3 regions of the Streptomyces sp. NPDC030798 genome follow, and region 1 is predicted to be linked to each of the others. Evidence: riboswitches for the same ligand, from Rfam matches in the RefSeq annotation. Region 1 holds a riboswitch; each other region holds the start of a gene.
What was found. A riboswitch is a leader RNA that binds a small molecule or an ion and turns the genes downstream of it on or off. The one in region 1 is predicted to bind cobalamin.
Positions count from the first base shown of each region.

Region 2: linked by a shared signal. The riboswitch ahead of ACZ404_RS35375 (CbtB domain-containing protein) and the one ahead of ACZ404_RS14090 (ribonucleoside-diphosphate reductase subunit alpha) in region 1 are both predicted to bind cobalamin.
Region 3: linked by a shared signal. The riboswitch ahead of ACZ404_RS18960 (cobalamin biosynthesis protein) and the one ahead of ACZ404_RS14090 (ribonucleoside-diphosphate reductase subunit alpha) in region 1 are both predicted to bind cobalamin.

Region 1 is NZ_JBVIDR010000005.1:237,726-242,552, reverse strand. Features, by position in the region: gene ACZ404_RS14100 (DUF3311 domain-containing protein) at 43-306, shown strand; gene mctP (monocarboxylate uptake permease MctP) at 303-1,922, shown strand; cobalamin riboswitch at 2,071-2,195, shown strand; gene ACZ404_RS14090 (ribonucleoside-diphosphate reductase subunit alpha) at 2,320-4,671, shown strand; gene ACZ404_RS14085 (ribonucleotide-diphosphate reductase subunit beta) at 4,671-4,827, shown strand, end outside.
Region 2 is NZ_JBVIDR010000023.1:34,753-39,579, reverse strand. Features, by position in the region: gene ACZ404_RS35390 (GNAT family N-acetyltransferase) at 1-265, opposite strand, end outside; gene ACZ404_RS35385 (histidine phosphatase family protein) at 492-1,073, shown strand; gene ACZ404_RS35380 (CbtA family protein) at 1,162-1,914, opposite strand; gene ACZ404_RS35375 (CbtB domain-containing protein) at 1,937-2,158, opposite strand; cobalamin riboswitch at 2,194-2,338, opposite strand; gene ACZ404_RS35370 ((2Fe-2S) ferredoxin domain-containing protein) at 2,451-2,849, opposite strand; cobalamin riboswitch at 2,909-3,028, opposite strand; gene ACZ404_RS35365 (dihydrofolate reductase family protein) at 3,574-4,179, shown strand; gene ACZ404_RS35360 (class I SAM-dependent methyltransferase) at 4,249-4,827, opposite strand, start outside.
Region 3 is NZ_JBVIDR010000007.1:360,642-365,468, reverse strand. Features, by position in the region: gene ACZ404_RS18975 (class II aldolase/adducin family protein) at 1-614, opposite strand, end outside; gene ACZ404_RS18970 (inorganic phosphate transporter) at 778-2,040, shown strand; gene ACZ404_RS18965 (hypothetical protein) at 2,075-2,302, shown strand; cobalamin riboswitch at 2,423-2,562, shown strand; gene ACZ404_RS18960 (cobalamin biosynthesis protein) at 2,675-3,619, shown strand; gene ACZ404_RS18955 (cobyric acid synthase) at 3,616-4,827, shown strand, end outside.

The sequences.
Region 1 (4,827 bases):
CCTGCGCATTACACGGTGATCAGCGAGGGGACGGAGCGTGGCATGTCCGAAACGCCTGAAGTGAGACCTCCGGTGGTGACACCGGTCCGCGTGATCATCGGCCTGTGTCTCGTCGCCCCGTTCGTGGCGATGCTCTGGGTCGGCTCGTACGCCAAGACGGACCCCGCCTTCATCGGGATCCCGTTCTTCTACTGGTACCAGATGCTGTGGGTGGTGGCCTCCACCGCGCTCACCGTGATCGCGTACCGGCTGTGGCAGCGTGACCAGCGCTCCCGCGGGGCGCGCCAGGGGGGTGCGGCGCAGTGAAGGACGGTGTGAACGGCGTCGCGCTCGGCGTCTTCGTCTTCTTCTTCCTGGCCGTCACGGTCATGGGCTTCCTCGCCGCCCGCTGGCGCCGGGCCGACAACGAGCACTCCCTGGACGAATGGGGCCTGGGCGGTCGGTCGTTCGGCACCTGGATCACCTGGTTCCTGCTCGGTGGCGACCTCTACACGGCGTACACCTTCGTCGCCGTGCCGGCGGCGATCTACGCGGCGGGCGCGGCCGGCTTCTTCGCGGTGCCGTACACGATCCTCGTCTACCCGCTGATCTTCACCTTCCTGCCCCGCCTGTGGTCGGTCTCGCACAAGCACGGGTACGTGACCACGTCGGACTTCGTGCGCGGCCGCTTCGGTTCGAAGGGCCTGTCCCTCGCCGTCGCCCTGACCGGCATCCTGGCGACGATGCCGTACATCGCGCTGCAACTGGTGGGCATCCAGGCGGTGCTGGACGTGATGGGCGTCGGCGGCGGGGACAACACCAACTGGTTCGTGAAGGATCTGCCGCTGCTGATCGCGTTCGGTGTGCTGGCGGCGTACACCTACTCGTCGGGGCTGCGCGCGCCCGCGCTGATCGCGTTCGTGAAGGACGCGCTGATCTACATCGTCATCGCGGTGGCGATCATCTACATCCCGATCAAGCTGGGCGGGTTCGACGACATCTTCGCCAAGGCGGGCGCGAAGTACACGAAGGCCGGCGCGGGCGGGCTCGTTCCGGCCGAGGCGACGCGGTGGACGTACGCCACGCTGGCGTTGGGCTCCGCGCTCGCGCTCTTCATGTACCCGCACTCGATCACCGCGACGCTGTCCTCGAAGAGCCGCGAGGTGATCCGGCGCAACACCACGATCCTGCCGCTGTACTCGCTGATGCTCGGCCTGCTGGCCCTGCTGGGCTTCATGGCGATCGCGGCCGGGGTCGACGTCACCAACGGGCAGTTGGCGATCCCGCAGCTCTTCGAGGACATGTTCCCGGACTGGTTCACGGGCGTGGCCTTCGCGGCGATCGGCATCGGCGCCCTCGTACCCGCGGCCATCATGTCCATCGCGGCCGCGAACCTCTTCACCCGCAACATCTACAAGGACTTCATCAAGCCGGACGCGACCCCGAAGCAGGAGGCCCAGGTCTCCAAGATCGTCTCGCTGCTGGTGAAGGTGGGCGCGCTGGTCTTCGTCCTCACCATGGACAAGACGGTCGCCATCAACTTCCAGCTGCTGGGCGGCATCTGGATCCTGCAGACCTTCCCGGCACTGGTGGGCGGCCTGTTCACCCGCTGGTTCCACCGGTGGGCGCTGCTGGCCGGCTGGGCGGCCGGCATGGTCTACGGCACGGTCGCCGCGTACGGGGTCGCCTCCCCGACCAACCCGGGCCAGAAGCACTTCGGCGGCTCCAACGCCGAGATTCCGGGCATCGGCGAGATCGGCTACATCGGCCTCACCGCCTTCGTGCTCAACGTCGCCGTCACGGTGCTCCTCACCCTCGTCCTGAAGGCCGTCAAGGCCCCCGAGGGCACCGACGAGACCAGGCCGGAGGACTACACGGCCGACGCGGGCGACCCGGGCGTCCAGGTGGAACTGCCGCCGGCGACGGCGGGTGCCGGTCACTAGGGCCCCACCGCCGTACGACCGACGGGCCGCCGGAGGGATCCGGCGGCCCGTCGCCGTCCTCGGAGGGCACACACCGCGCGTGAGTTGACGCTGTGAAGCCGACGCAACACAACATCTGGGGGTGACACGACAGCCCGGCACTAGATGTATGCTCATGCTCGCTGTCGCCGCAGGGGAATCCGGTGCGAATCCGGAACTGTCCCGCAACGGTGTACTCGCGTGCGTCCGCACGCCTGTTCCAGTCCGAGGACCTGCCGGCAGCGCGCCCGGCCGTCCGGTCCGGGTGCCCCGAGACGTCCGGGCCTCGCGGAGTGGGCCGGTGGACGCGACGCCGTGTGCGCTCGTGCTGCCCCCTGCCCTCCGCCTGGCCCCCGTGCCGAGCGAGGGAGAGCCCCACGTGACCATCGCGCCAGCCGAACCGGCTTCAGTCAGTGGCCTGAAGACCGACGGTCCCGGTGCCGCGCTGCTGCGGACCCTGACCGAGCTGACCGCCGACCTCCCCGACGCCGACCCCGGCCGGGTCGCCGCCGCCGCGCTGCGCGGCCGGTCCGCGCACGCGGACGAGGCGGAGCTGCGGGAGCTGGCCACGGAGGCGGCCGCCGGCCTCATCTCCGAGGATCCCGCCTACTCGCGGCTGGCCGCCCGGCTGCTGACCATCGGCATCCGTGCCGAGGCCGCTTCCCAGGGCGTCACGTGCTTCACCGAGTCCGTCGCCGTCGGGCACCGGGAGGGGCTCGTCGCCGACCGGACCGCCGCGTTCGTACGGCTGCACGCCGAGCGGCTCGACGGCCTCGTCGACACCGGCGCCGACGACCGCTTCGGCTACTTCGGGCTGCGCACCCTGCACAGCCGCTATCTGCTGCGCCACCCCCTGACCCGCAAGGTGATCGAGACACCCCAGCACTTCATGCTGCGGGTGGCGAGCGGTCTCGCCGAGGACGACAGCACGCGCGCCGTGGACGAGGTCGCCGCGCTCTACCGGCTGATGAGCCGCCTCGACTACCTGCCCTCCTCCCCCACCCTGTTCAACTCGGGTACGCGGCATCCGCAGATGTCGTCCTGCTATCTGCTCGACTCGCCGCTGGACGAGCTGGACTCGATCTACGACCGCTACCACCAGGTGGCCCGGCTCTCCAAGCACGCCGGCGGCATCGGGCTGTCGTACTCCCGCATTCGCAGCCGGGGTTCGCTGATCCGCGGCACCAACGGGCACTCCAACGGCATCGTGCCGTTCCTGAAGACCCTGGACGCCTCGGTGGCCGCCGTGAACCAGGGCGGCCGGCGCAAGGGTGCCGCGGCGGTGTACCTGGAGACCTGGCACTCCGACATCGAGGAGTTCCTGGAGCTGCGGGACAACACCGGTGAGGACGCCCGCCGTACGCACAACCTGAACCTCGCCCACTGGGTGCCGGACGAGTTCATGCGCCGGGTGAGCGCGGACGAGCCGTGGTCGCTGTTCTCGCCGTCGGACGTACCGGAGCTGGTGGACCTGTGGGGCGCGGAGTTCGACGCCGCCTACCGCAGGGCCGAGGAGGCGGGCCTGGCGAAGAAGACCCTGCCGGCCCGTGAGCTGTACGGCCGGATGATGCGCACCCTCGCACAGACCGGCAACGGCTGGATGACCTTCAAGGACGCCGCCAACCGCACCGCCAACCAGACGGCCGAGCCCGGCCACGTCATCCACTCCTCCAACCTCTGCACGGAGATCCTGGAGGTCACCGACGACGGCGAGACGGCCGTCTGCAACCTGGGCTCGGTGAACCTCGGTGCCTTCGTGGCCGACGGGGACATCGACTGGGAGCGGCTGGACGAGACCGTCCGCACCGCCGTCACCTTCCTCGACCGCGTCGTCGACATCAACTTCTACCCGACCGAGCAGGCGGGCCGCTCCAACGCCCGGTGGCGCCCGGTGGGCCTCGGCGCGATGGGGCTGCAGGACGTCTTCTTCAAGCTGCGGCTGCCCTTCGACTCCCCCGAGGCGAAGCAGCTGTCCACCCGGATCGCCGAGCGCATCATGCTCGCCGCCTATGAGGCGTCCGCCGACCTCGCCGAGCGCAGCGGGCCGCTGCCGGCCTGGGAGAAGACCCGTACCGCACGCGGGGTGCTGCACCCCGACCACTACGACGTCACCACGGCCTGGCCGGAGCGCTGGGCGGCGCTGCGCGCGCGGATCGCCTCGGTCGGCCTGCGCAACTCGCTGCTCCTCGCGATCGCCCCGACCGCCACCATCGCCTCCATCGCGGGCGTGTACGAGTGCATCGAGCCGCAGGTGTCCAACCTGTTCAAGCGCGAGACGCTGTCCGGTGAGTTCCTCCAGGTCAACTCGTACCTGGTGCAGGACCTGAAGGACCTGGGCGTCTGGGACGCGCGCACCCGGGAGGCGCTGCGCGACTCGGGCGGCTCGGTGCAGGACTTCGCCTGGATCCCCGAGGACGTGCGGGCGCTGTACCGCACGGCGTGGGAGATCCCGCAGCGCGGCCTGATCGACATGGCCGCGGCCCGCACGCCGTTCCTGGACCAGGCACAGTCCCTGAACCTGTTCCTGGAGACGCCGACCATCGGCAAGCTCTCCTCGATGTACGCGTACGCCTGGAAGTCGGGCCTGAAGACGACGTACTACCTGCGTTCCCGCCCGGCGACGCGCATCGCCCGCGCGGCCCGCGCCGCCGTCCCCGTGCAGGCCACCCCTGACCCCGAAGCGGTCGCCTGCTCCCTGGAAAACCCCGAGTCCTGCGAGGCCTGCCAATAATGACCACCCGCAACCAGAACCTGCTCGACCCGGGCTTCGAGCTGACTCTGCGCCCCATGCGCTACCCGGACTTCTACGAGCGCTACCGGGACGCCATCAAGAACACCTGGACCGTGGAGGAGGTCGACCTCCACTCGGACGTCGCCGACCTCGCGA
Region 2 (4,827 bases), on a different contig from region 1:
CGAACAACAGGTCGAGCTCCGGCGGAGCGAGGACGAGCGAGTAGAACCCGAGGACCCGGCCTCCCTGCTCGTCGTCGCCGACGGCCACAAAGGCGCGGTGGGCCTCGATGTAATCCGGACCGACTCGGTAGCCCGCGACTGCGGATGCGTACTTGCCCTGATAGGCGCCTGAGCCACGCACGAGACGCGTGAGCCGTTTGGCGTCCCGGGCGACGGCCCTCCGGATCGTGATCGGCCGGCTGATCGGCGAAGTGCGTGAACCCATCAGGAGAGAGTATTCCGCACCGGAAAGTACCTTCGTGCGGCGGGTCGGCTCCGCCGGGCAGAACGCCGACGGTCGCGCTCCACGGCGTCCTGCATGATGAGCGGGCGGGAGCCGCCGTGCCGGCAGGCCGTGCCTCCACGCACGGTGGGCCGCCGATCTCGCTCAGCACGTGCATCACCGCGGTGGGGACCCACGCCCCCGCGCCCCCGACACCAGGAGCAGCCACGTGACCAGCCGCGTCACCTTCGTCTCGCCCGCCATGTGCCCATCACTGCGCCAGGCCCGCTTCTACGACGGCGACTCGATCGACGACATCGGTGCGGCCCGCGCCCGTGGGGCCGCCGGGTCGCTGCCCGCACCCGCGCGTGTGCTCGTCTCCCCCAGTGCGCGCTGCCGGGAGACGGCGGCCGCCCTCGGTCTCGAGGGCGTGGAGTCGCCGGAGCTGGGCGGGCTGGATGTGGGCCGCTGGAGAGGCCGCACACTGGACGCGGTGGGGGCTGCCGAGCCGGAAGCCGTGACCCGCTGGCTCACCGACCCGGGCAACGCACCCCACGGGGGTGAGTCGGTACAGGCGCTGTGCGAGAGGGTCGAGCAGTGGCTGGAGGAGGCCCGAGCTGTCGAGGGTCGTACGCTCGCGGTCGTCGAGCCGGAGGTGGTGCGTGCGGCGGTCGCAGCAGCGCTGGGGATGCCCGCCGGTGCCTTCTGGCGCCTCGATGTTCCGCCGCTGACGGTGACCGAACTGAGTGGACGGGCCGGGCGCTGGAATCTGCGGCTGGGACGCCCCTTGGCGGTGCCTGACGTCGACTAGGACCCTGTCCGCTCCTCGGCTCGGTGCCCAGGGAACGCCAGAGGGCCCCCGGACGGTTCCGAAGGGCCCTCTGGCATCCGGAAAGGAATCAGTGCGCGGCCGGAACCGCGCGGCTGCTCGCGGCTGTCGCCGGCTTGGGGTTCAGCAGGCGTTCCGCCAGTTCACCGAAGAGCAGGCCGAAACCTGTCCACAGACTCAGCTGGATCGCCAGGGCCGAGAGCCGGAACCGCCACAGCAAGGTGGCCGGGAAGTCCTTCGGCACCTCGTTGACGACGGGCAGGAACTCGTAGGCCAGGCCGATGACTACGGCGAAGGCCGCCACCGCGATTACCGTCGCCCACCATGTGCCCAGGCCGGGTGCCAGGCGCTTGCCCAGGATGGTGGCGCCGACCGCGAGGAGGACGCTGAGGAGCATCATCAGGAAGTAGAGCGTCGTCCGCTTGCTGATGGTGTCGGGATCGCCGACGGACGGCGGGTTGGCCGGGTACTTCAGGAACGGCACGACGTACACGGCGACGAGCGCGCAACCGGACAGCAGCAGCGCGGTCGCCCGCGGGCCGAAGCGGCCGACGCGGCCGAGCGCGAAGGAGTACGCGAGCGCGGCGATGCCCCCGAAGGCGACCCCGTAGACGAGAACGCCGGTGGCGAGGCCGGCGGTGGACTGCAGGGAGCGGGAGACCACTTCCATCTCGTGCTCGTGGGAGTGCGCGTCCTCGAAGGCGATCGCCTTGCCGACGCTCGGCTCACCGAGGAGGTAGGCGACGACGAGCGCCAGCACGCCGGCGGCGAGGCCGGCGAGCATGCCCCGCACGAGGAGGTTTCTTACCGTTGCGGAATTCATGAGGGTGCGCTGTCCCCTCGCGTCAGTGGCAGGGGAAGCCGAGCAGGTGGCGGGCGTCGTGCACCCACTCGTGGACGCCCGTGCCGTTGAACACGGAGGTGGCGCCCTGCTCTGCGCCGACGAAGTACAGCAGGACCAGCATCAGGATGCCGAAGAAGACCGCCCAGGGAGCTATCGCCTTCAGCGGCAGCTTGGCGGGGATGGCGGGAGTGGTGGCTGTCGGCTGGGCGACGGTCTGCGCCATGGCAGAACCTCCTCCGGGAGTTCGCGTCCCATTTCGGTGGTGCACAGGACGACGGCCACGGGTCTGACTCACCGGACACCCTGCGGTGTCAGGCATACAGTGGCGCGACCGTGCCGGATTTCCACCGGCTTCCGTCTCGCCGTCGTCAATATCGGACAGACCGTACCGCGTGAGACGAGCACGGCCAAGACCGCCTCAGCCCGGCGTGATCTTCCTCTCGCACCGGGCGTGGCGGAACGGGCCTCATGAGCCCCTCGATGCGGAGCCGGCGGCTCTTTACGGCGCGCAAGCCTCAGGAATCCGTTGTGCGCCGCGGTGGATCGAAGACGTACAGGTCGAGGATGTCGGGCAGCGGAGCAGCTCCCGGGCCACCGGCCCGGACCCAGGCGACGATGTCCTCGGTCGCGTCCGGGTCGTTGACGAGTCCGAGCCACACCGGCCGTGCACCGGCGGCCCGGCCTGCGGCAGAAGGCTGTACGACGATGACGTTGGCCTGGTCGCACACGTCGAGGCATGCGGAAATGCGCACCGGTACCTCCGCCCGCAGTCGAGCGGTCTGTGCGGCGTGATCCACTCCGGTCACCTTGGGACTCCCGCAGCAGCAGTCCCGGCATACGACGACCCGGCACGGCGCCGGTCCGGCCACCTCCGCGGCCTGGCCTGAAGTCTCTTCCGACGGTGTCCCGGCCACCGCGCCACTCCCCTCCCGGGGAGATCCGCCCCGGTATGCGTCGAGGAGGCGACCGCGTGAGTCTCCTGGCTCCCGGGTCGCCGCTCGCCCCGCCTTCCCACCCGGTCGGGGCGGTGGCCTGCCGGAACTCGCTCACCGGTCACAGTGGCGGGACCGCGCCGGAATCACACCGGCTTCCTCGGACCGCCGTCGCCTGTTGTCACGGGTCATCATCTCATCGACCGGGGCCGCCTCTTCCTCCGGCTGGACGCCTCGTGGGGCGAGCGCGGCCGGTCACCCCAGGTAGGCGGGGGCGAGGGCCGATGTCATCAGCCGGCGGGCCCTGCCCGTGCCGTCGGCGGGGGCGGTCCACAGGTCCTGGCCGTAGTCACCGGGGAGTGCGTAGAGTCGAGGAGACCGAAACCGAGGGCGACAGACCGAGGCCCGCGCCGATGTAGAGGGGCAGCACGGCCCTGGTCTCTCCGGCGGCCTGAGCGGCGTAGCCGGTCGCGGCCCACACGGCGATCGATGTGACGGGCGTACCTGGGGAGCGGCGCAGCAACCCTAGGAGCCCCGGACCGGCACCAAGTGAAGGCCGGACGAACGGCAGGCTCTGCGGGGGCAAAAATCGCCCCCTGTTCCCTGCCGGACAGCGCTCACCGCGTCGCCCCCGCGACTCTCCCTGCTCCTGGCCGATGAGTTTTTGGGAGTCGTGCGGTCTACCCGTCGACGAAGGGAGCGCACCATGCGCAAGATCATCGTTTGCACGTTCCTGACGCTGGACGGCGTCATGCAGGCGCCGGGCGGGCCGGACGAGGATGCCGAGAGCGGCTTCGAGTACGGCGGCTGGCAGAAGCCGGTGGCCGACGACGAGGTCGGCGCGGCCATCGCCGGTTGGTACGAGCACTCCGACGCGATGCTGCTGGGCCGCAAGACGTACGAGATCTTCGCGTCGTACTGGCCGACCGCCGATCCCGAGAACCCGTTCACCGATCGGATGAACAGCATGCACAAGTACGTGGCGTCCCGGACCCTCACATCCGTGGAGTGGCAGAACTCCACGCTGTTGGAGGGCGACGTCGTCGATGCCGTACGCGAGCTGAAGGCGTCGGACGGCGGCGACATCAACGTCGTCGGCAGCGGCGACCTCGCCCAGACGCTCATGCGGCACGGACTCGTCGACGAGTACCGGCTGACCATCCACCCGGTGATCATCGGTACCGGCAAGCGGCTGTTCGCCGACGGAGCGATCCCCACGGCGCTGGAGCCGGTCGGCGTCGCGACGACGAAGGGCGGCACCGTCGTCGGCGTCTACCGCCCGAACGGCGAGCCCAGCTTCGACAGCTACTAGTACACCAGCAGCGCCTCCGTGTCCGGCCTGGCCCGAGGCGTCGTCGGGAGTGCAGCGGTCGATGACCCATCAGGGTCGGTCCTGCCGGCCGCCCCTCCTCCCGGACGCCGCCTTGCGGCCGCTCACCACCCAGGCCCGGGCCGTGAGCGGGATGGAACCGTCCGGTTTCCTGGGGACGGCCTCGCTGAGCGCCTCACGCACTCGCGCCCGGTCGGCCGGCGTGAGGGCGGCTACGTAGCCCGGTGCGGGGCCCTGCCCCGCGAGGAAGGGGTCCCACAGGTCGGCGAAGTCGGCGAAGACGGTGGCCACCTCGATCGAAGCGGTGGACACACCGGCCAGCCCCGCGTCCCTCCACACCGCGCGCAACCGCTCCGGGCGGCATACGGGGAACCGGCGGCCCTCGTCCAGTGCGGCCGCGGACGGATCCACCTCGATGGCGGCGTCCCAGAAGCTCCGAAGGAACCCCATGCCGTCGGCGTAGTCCCACACATAGGCCGCAACCAGGCCGCCGGGCCGGACCACCCGCGCCATGTCCGCCACCGCCGTGGTGGGTGCGGGAAGAAAGTTCAGGGCAAGGCCACTGACCGCCGCGTCACACGCGTCGTCGCGCAGGGGAAGCGACAGCGCGTCCGCCACGACGAAGTACGC
Region 3 (4,827 bases), on a different contig from region 1:
AGCAGAGAAGGCGTCAGGCCCGGCACCGCGGACGCCGTGAGCCACAGGCGGCACATCCACTCGAGCTGGGCGGTGCGGTCGTAGGCCTCGTCGAGGGTGGCGCCGTAGGTGATCGTGCCGTGGTTCTGCAGGAGGCAGCCGGAGCGGCCGGCGAGGGCGCGGAGCATGTTCGCGGCCAGTTCGTCCGTGCCGTAGGTGGCGTAGGGGGCGACCCGGACCGGTCCGCCGAGGGCGGCCGCCATGTAGTGGATCGGCGGCAGCTCGCCCACGAGGGTGGAGACGGCCGTGGCGTGCACGGCGTGGGTGTGGACGACGGCGCGGGCGTCGGTGGTGCGGTGGACGGCGAGGTGCAGGGGCAGCTCGCTGGTCGGCACCAGCGTGCCGCGCACCTGCCGGCCGGTGAGGTCGACGGCGGTGAGGTCGTCCGGGGTGAGCCGGTCGTAGGGCACGCCCGAGGGCGTGACCAGCACGAGGTCGCCGACGCGCGCGGAGACGTTGCCGGAGGTGCCGACGACCAGCCCGTCGGCGACGGTCCGGCGGGCCGTCGCGACCAGCGCCTCCCAGACTCTGGCCTCTTCCTCCGACGGCTGCGATGCCTCTGATGCCTTCGCCATGTGCCGATCCTGCCACCGCGCGGGCACGCAAAGTGGCCGTCGGTGTGAGCGGAAGCGCCTTCGTCTGTTTCCGACACCGCGAAGCCCGGCCGAGTTCACCTTCCGTTCACTCAGGTTGCCTACGTTCGACCAGCCAATGACGCTCGAACGATTGCCTGGGTAAATGGAAAGCTTCTCGCTGATCCTCGCGATTGTGGTGGTAACCGCACTCGCGTTCGATTTCACGAACGGTTTCCACGACACCGCCAACGCGATGGCCACCACCATCTCGACCGGCGCGCTCAAGCCCAAGGTCGCGGTGGCCATGTCCGCCGTGCTCAACCTGGTGGGCGCTTTCCTCTCCGTGGAGGTCGCCAACACGATCTCCAAGGGTCTCGTCGATGAGAACGGCATCCGTCCCGAGGTCATTTTCGCCGCCCTGGTCGGTGCGATCCTCTGGAACCTGCTGACCTGGCTGGTGGGACTGCCCTCCAGCTCCTCGCACGCCCTGATGGGCGGCCTGATCGGCGCCACCGTGGCCTCCGCGGGCTTCGGTGCCGTCCACGGTGACGTCCTGGTCACCAAGGTGCTGCTCCCCGCCGTCGCCGCGCCGGTCGTGGCCGGCCTGGCGGCCATGCTCGCCACCCGCTTCTCCTACGGCATCGGCAAGAACGCCGAGGGCGACGCCTCCCGCAAGGGCTACCGCGCCGGCCAGATCGCCTCGGCCGGCCTGGTCTCCCTCGCGCACGGCACCAACGACGCCCAGAAGACGATGGGCATCATCACCCTCGCGCTGATCGCGGGCGGTGCCCTCGCCCCCGGCTCCAACCCTCCCACCTGGGTGATCCTCTCCGCCGGCCTGGCCATCGCGCTCGGGACCTACATCGGCGGCTGGCGCATCATCCGCACCATGGGCACGGGTCTGACCGACCTCGAGCCGCGCCAGGGCTTCGCCGCCCAGACCAGCGCGGCCACCGCCATCCTCGCCTCCTCCCACCTCGGCTTCTCCCTCTCCACCACCCACGTCGTCTCCGGCTCGGTGATGGGCACGGGCCTGGGCCGCAAGGGCGGCGTGGTCCGCTGGTCCACCGCGACCCGGATGGTCGTCGCCTGGGCGCTGACCCTGCCGGCCGCCGCGCTGGTCGGCGCGGGCGCCGAGGCCGTGACGGACCTCGGTGACTGGGGCACCGCGCTCGTCGCCGTGTTCCTGGTCGGCTCCAGCGCCGCGATCTGGAAGCTCTCGCGCCGCGAGGTCATCGACCACAGCAACGTCAACGCGGTCGACGAGACCGCCGAGCCGGCCGGCGTGGTGACCACCGCCATCGCCGCGGTGACGCCGCCCCCCGCGGGCACGGTCACCGAGGACCTGACGGCCACCATCCCGGCCCCGGCCACGGCCGAACCCGCCCCCGCGGCTCCGGCGGTCCCGCCGGCCGCCGCGGTCTGACCCGCGCACACGGTGACAGGAAAGTAGTACCGACATGAAGATCGACTGGGCGGCCATCGGCTCCGTCTTCGGCGTCAGCCTCGCGTTCACGGTGGGCCTCGTGGCCCTGTTCACCCTCGGCGTCAACGGCCTGGCGCGGCGGGAGAAGGCCGCCGCACAGGGCGGCTCCGCGTCCCTGGCCGTGACGGGTGCCTACGTCTGCTTCGCCGCGTGCGCGGCCGCGGTGGCGTACGGCATCTATCTGATCGTGGCCAAGCCCTGACCCAGGGCAACCGAGGCCCCTCACCGGCACGTTCCGGCGAGGGGCCTCACCCATGCCGGGCACCCCGCCGGTGTGGGCCTCAGCACAGTCCGCCGTCCCAGGTCAAGGGCAAGTTGACGGCCGTTCGGGGGCCGTGGTGGACTGCCCGGGCCATGTACGGCGGCAGGAGAGGAAGCCGGTGCGAATCCGGCGCGGTCCCGCCACTGTCACCGGGGTAGTAACCCCCGGGAGCCAGGAACTCTCACCGCCGGTCTCGTCGAACCAGGGCGCGGACACCCTGAGTGAGGACACGTATCGCCATGCTCGGCCGCCCATCGAGGACACGCACCAGGCCCGTCAGGCCCGCCCCTGTGCCCACGGCCGGCTGAGCCGATGGGTGCCGATCGCTCCTACGCGTACGGCGCCGCCGCCGGCCTCCTCGGCGACCTGCTCCTCGGCGATCCGCGCCGGGGGCACCCGGTCGCCCTGTTCGGACGGGCGGCCGGGGCCGTGGAACGCGGGCTGTGGCGCGACCACCGCGGGTGGGGCGCGCTGCACACCGCCGTGTGCGCCGGCGCGGCCGTCGCCCTGGGCGCCGCCGCCGAGCGCGCCGTACGCCGCTCCCCCGCCGCCTGCGCGGCGCTGACCGCCGTCGCCACCTGGTCCGTCGTCGGGGGGACTTCGCTGGCCCGCGAGGCCCGGACGATCGGGCGGGCCCTGGAGGCCGGGGACGTCGAGGCGGCCCGGGACCGGCTGCCGCATCTGTGCGGCCGGGATCCGCAGGCCCTGGACGCCGACGGGATCGCCCGCGCCGTGGTCGAGTCGGTCGCCGAGAACACCTCCGACGCCGTCGTGGGCGCCCTGGTGTGGGGCGCCGCGGGCGGCGTGCCCGGGCTGCTGGGGTTCCGGGCCGTCAACACCCTGGACGCGATGGTGGGTCACAAGTCGCCCCGGTACCGGCGCTACGGCTGGGCCTCGGCCCGGCTGGACGACGTCGCCGGCTGGCCGGGGGCGCGCCTGACCGCCGTGCTCGCCACGCTGGCCGGACCCGACCCGCGCGGTGCCCTGCGCGCCTGGCGGGCCGACGCCGGTAAGCACCCGAGCCCCAACGCCGGGCCGGTGGAGGCGTCGTTCGCCGGTGCCCTCGGCGTGCGGCTCGGCGGGACCCTCTCCTACGGCGGGCGGGTCGAGCACCGGCCCGTCCTCAACGGCGCCACCGGACGGCCCGTCCGGGTCGGCGACATCGACCGGGCCGTACGGCTCTCCCGCCGCGTCGGCCTGCTCGCGCTCGGCGTCACGTTCGCCGCGCGCCGACTCGTGAAGGGACGTGGGAAGTGAACGGGGGTCTCCTCGTCGCCGGCACCACCTCGGACGCCGGCAAGAGCGTCGTGACGGCCGGGATCTGCCGGTGGCTGGTGCGCCAGGGAGTGAAGGTCGCGCCGTTCAAGGCGCAGAACATGTCCCTCAACTCCTTCGTCACCCGCGAGGGCGCCGAGATCGGCCGGGCCCAGGCCATGCAGGCCCAGGCCTGCCGGATCGAGCCGACCGCGCTGATGAACCCGGTGCTGCTCAAGCCGGGCGGTGAGCAGAGCAGTCAGGTGGTGCTGCTGGGCAGGCCGGTGGGCGAGTTGAGCGCGCGCGGCTACCACGGGGGCCGGCAGCAGCAGTTGCTCGGCACCGTCCTCGACTGCCTGGCCGGGTTGCGGGGCACGTATGACGCGGTGATCTGCGAGGGAGCGGGCAGCCCGGCCGAGATCAATCTGCGCCGGACCGACATCGTGAACATGGGCATTGCGCGCAACGCGCGGCTGCCCGTGCTGGTGGTCGGGGACATCGACCGGGGCGGCGTCTTCGCCTCCTTCTTCGGCACCGTGGCCCTGCTCTCGCCGGAGGACCAGGAGCTGGTCGCCGGGTTCCTGGTGAACAAGTTCCGGGGGGACGTCTCCCTGCTGGAGCCCGGTCTGGAGATGCTGTACGGCCTCACCGGGCGGCGCACCTACGGCGTGCTGCCGTTCCGGCACGGGCTCGGCATCGACGAGGAGGACGGACTGCGGGTGTCGCTGCGCGGCACCGTCCGGGAGTCCGCCGTGGCGCCCCCGGTCGGCGAGGACGTGCTGCGGGTCGCCGTGTGCGCGATCCCGCTGATGTCCAACTTCACCGACGTGGACGCGCTGGCCGCCGAACCGGGGGTCGTGGTGCGGTTCGTGGACCGGCCGGAGGAACTGGCCGACGCGGACCTGGTGGTGATCCCGGGCACCCGGGGGACCGTACGGGCGCTGGCATGGCTGCGGGAGCGGGGGCTGGCGGACGCCCTGGTGCGGCGGGCCGCCGAGGGCAGGCCCGTGCTCGGCGTCTGCGGCGGCTTCCAGATCCTCGGCGAGCACATCGAGGACGAGGTCGAGTCGCGCGCAGGCGAGGTCGAGGGGCTCGGCGTGCTCCCGGTGCGGGTGCGGTTCGCCCGCGAGAAGACCCTCACCCGGCCGGCCGGCGAGGCCCTCGGCGAGCGGGTCGAGGGCTACGAGATCCACCACGGGGTGGCCGAGGTG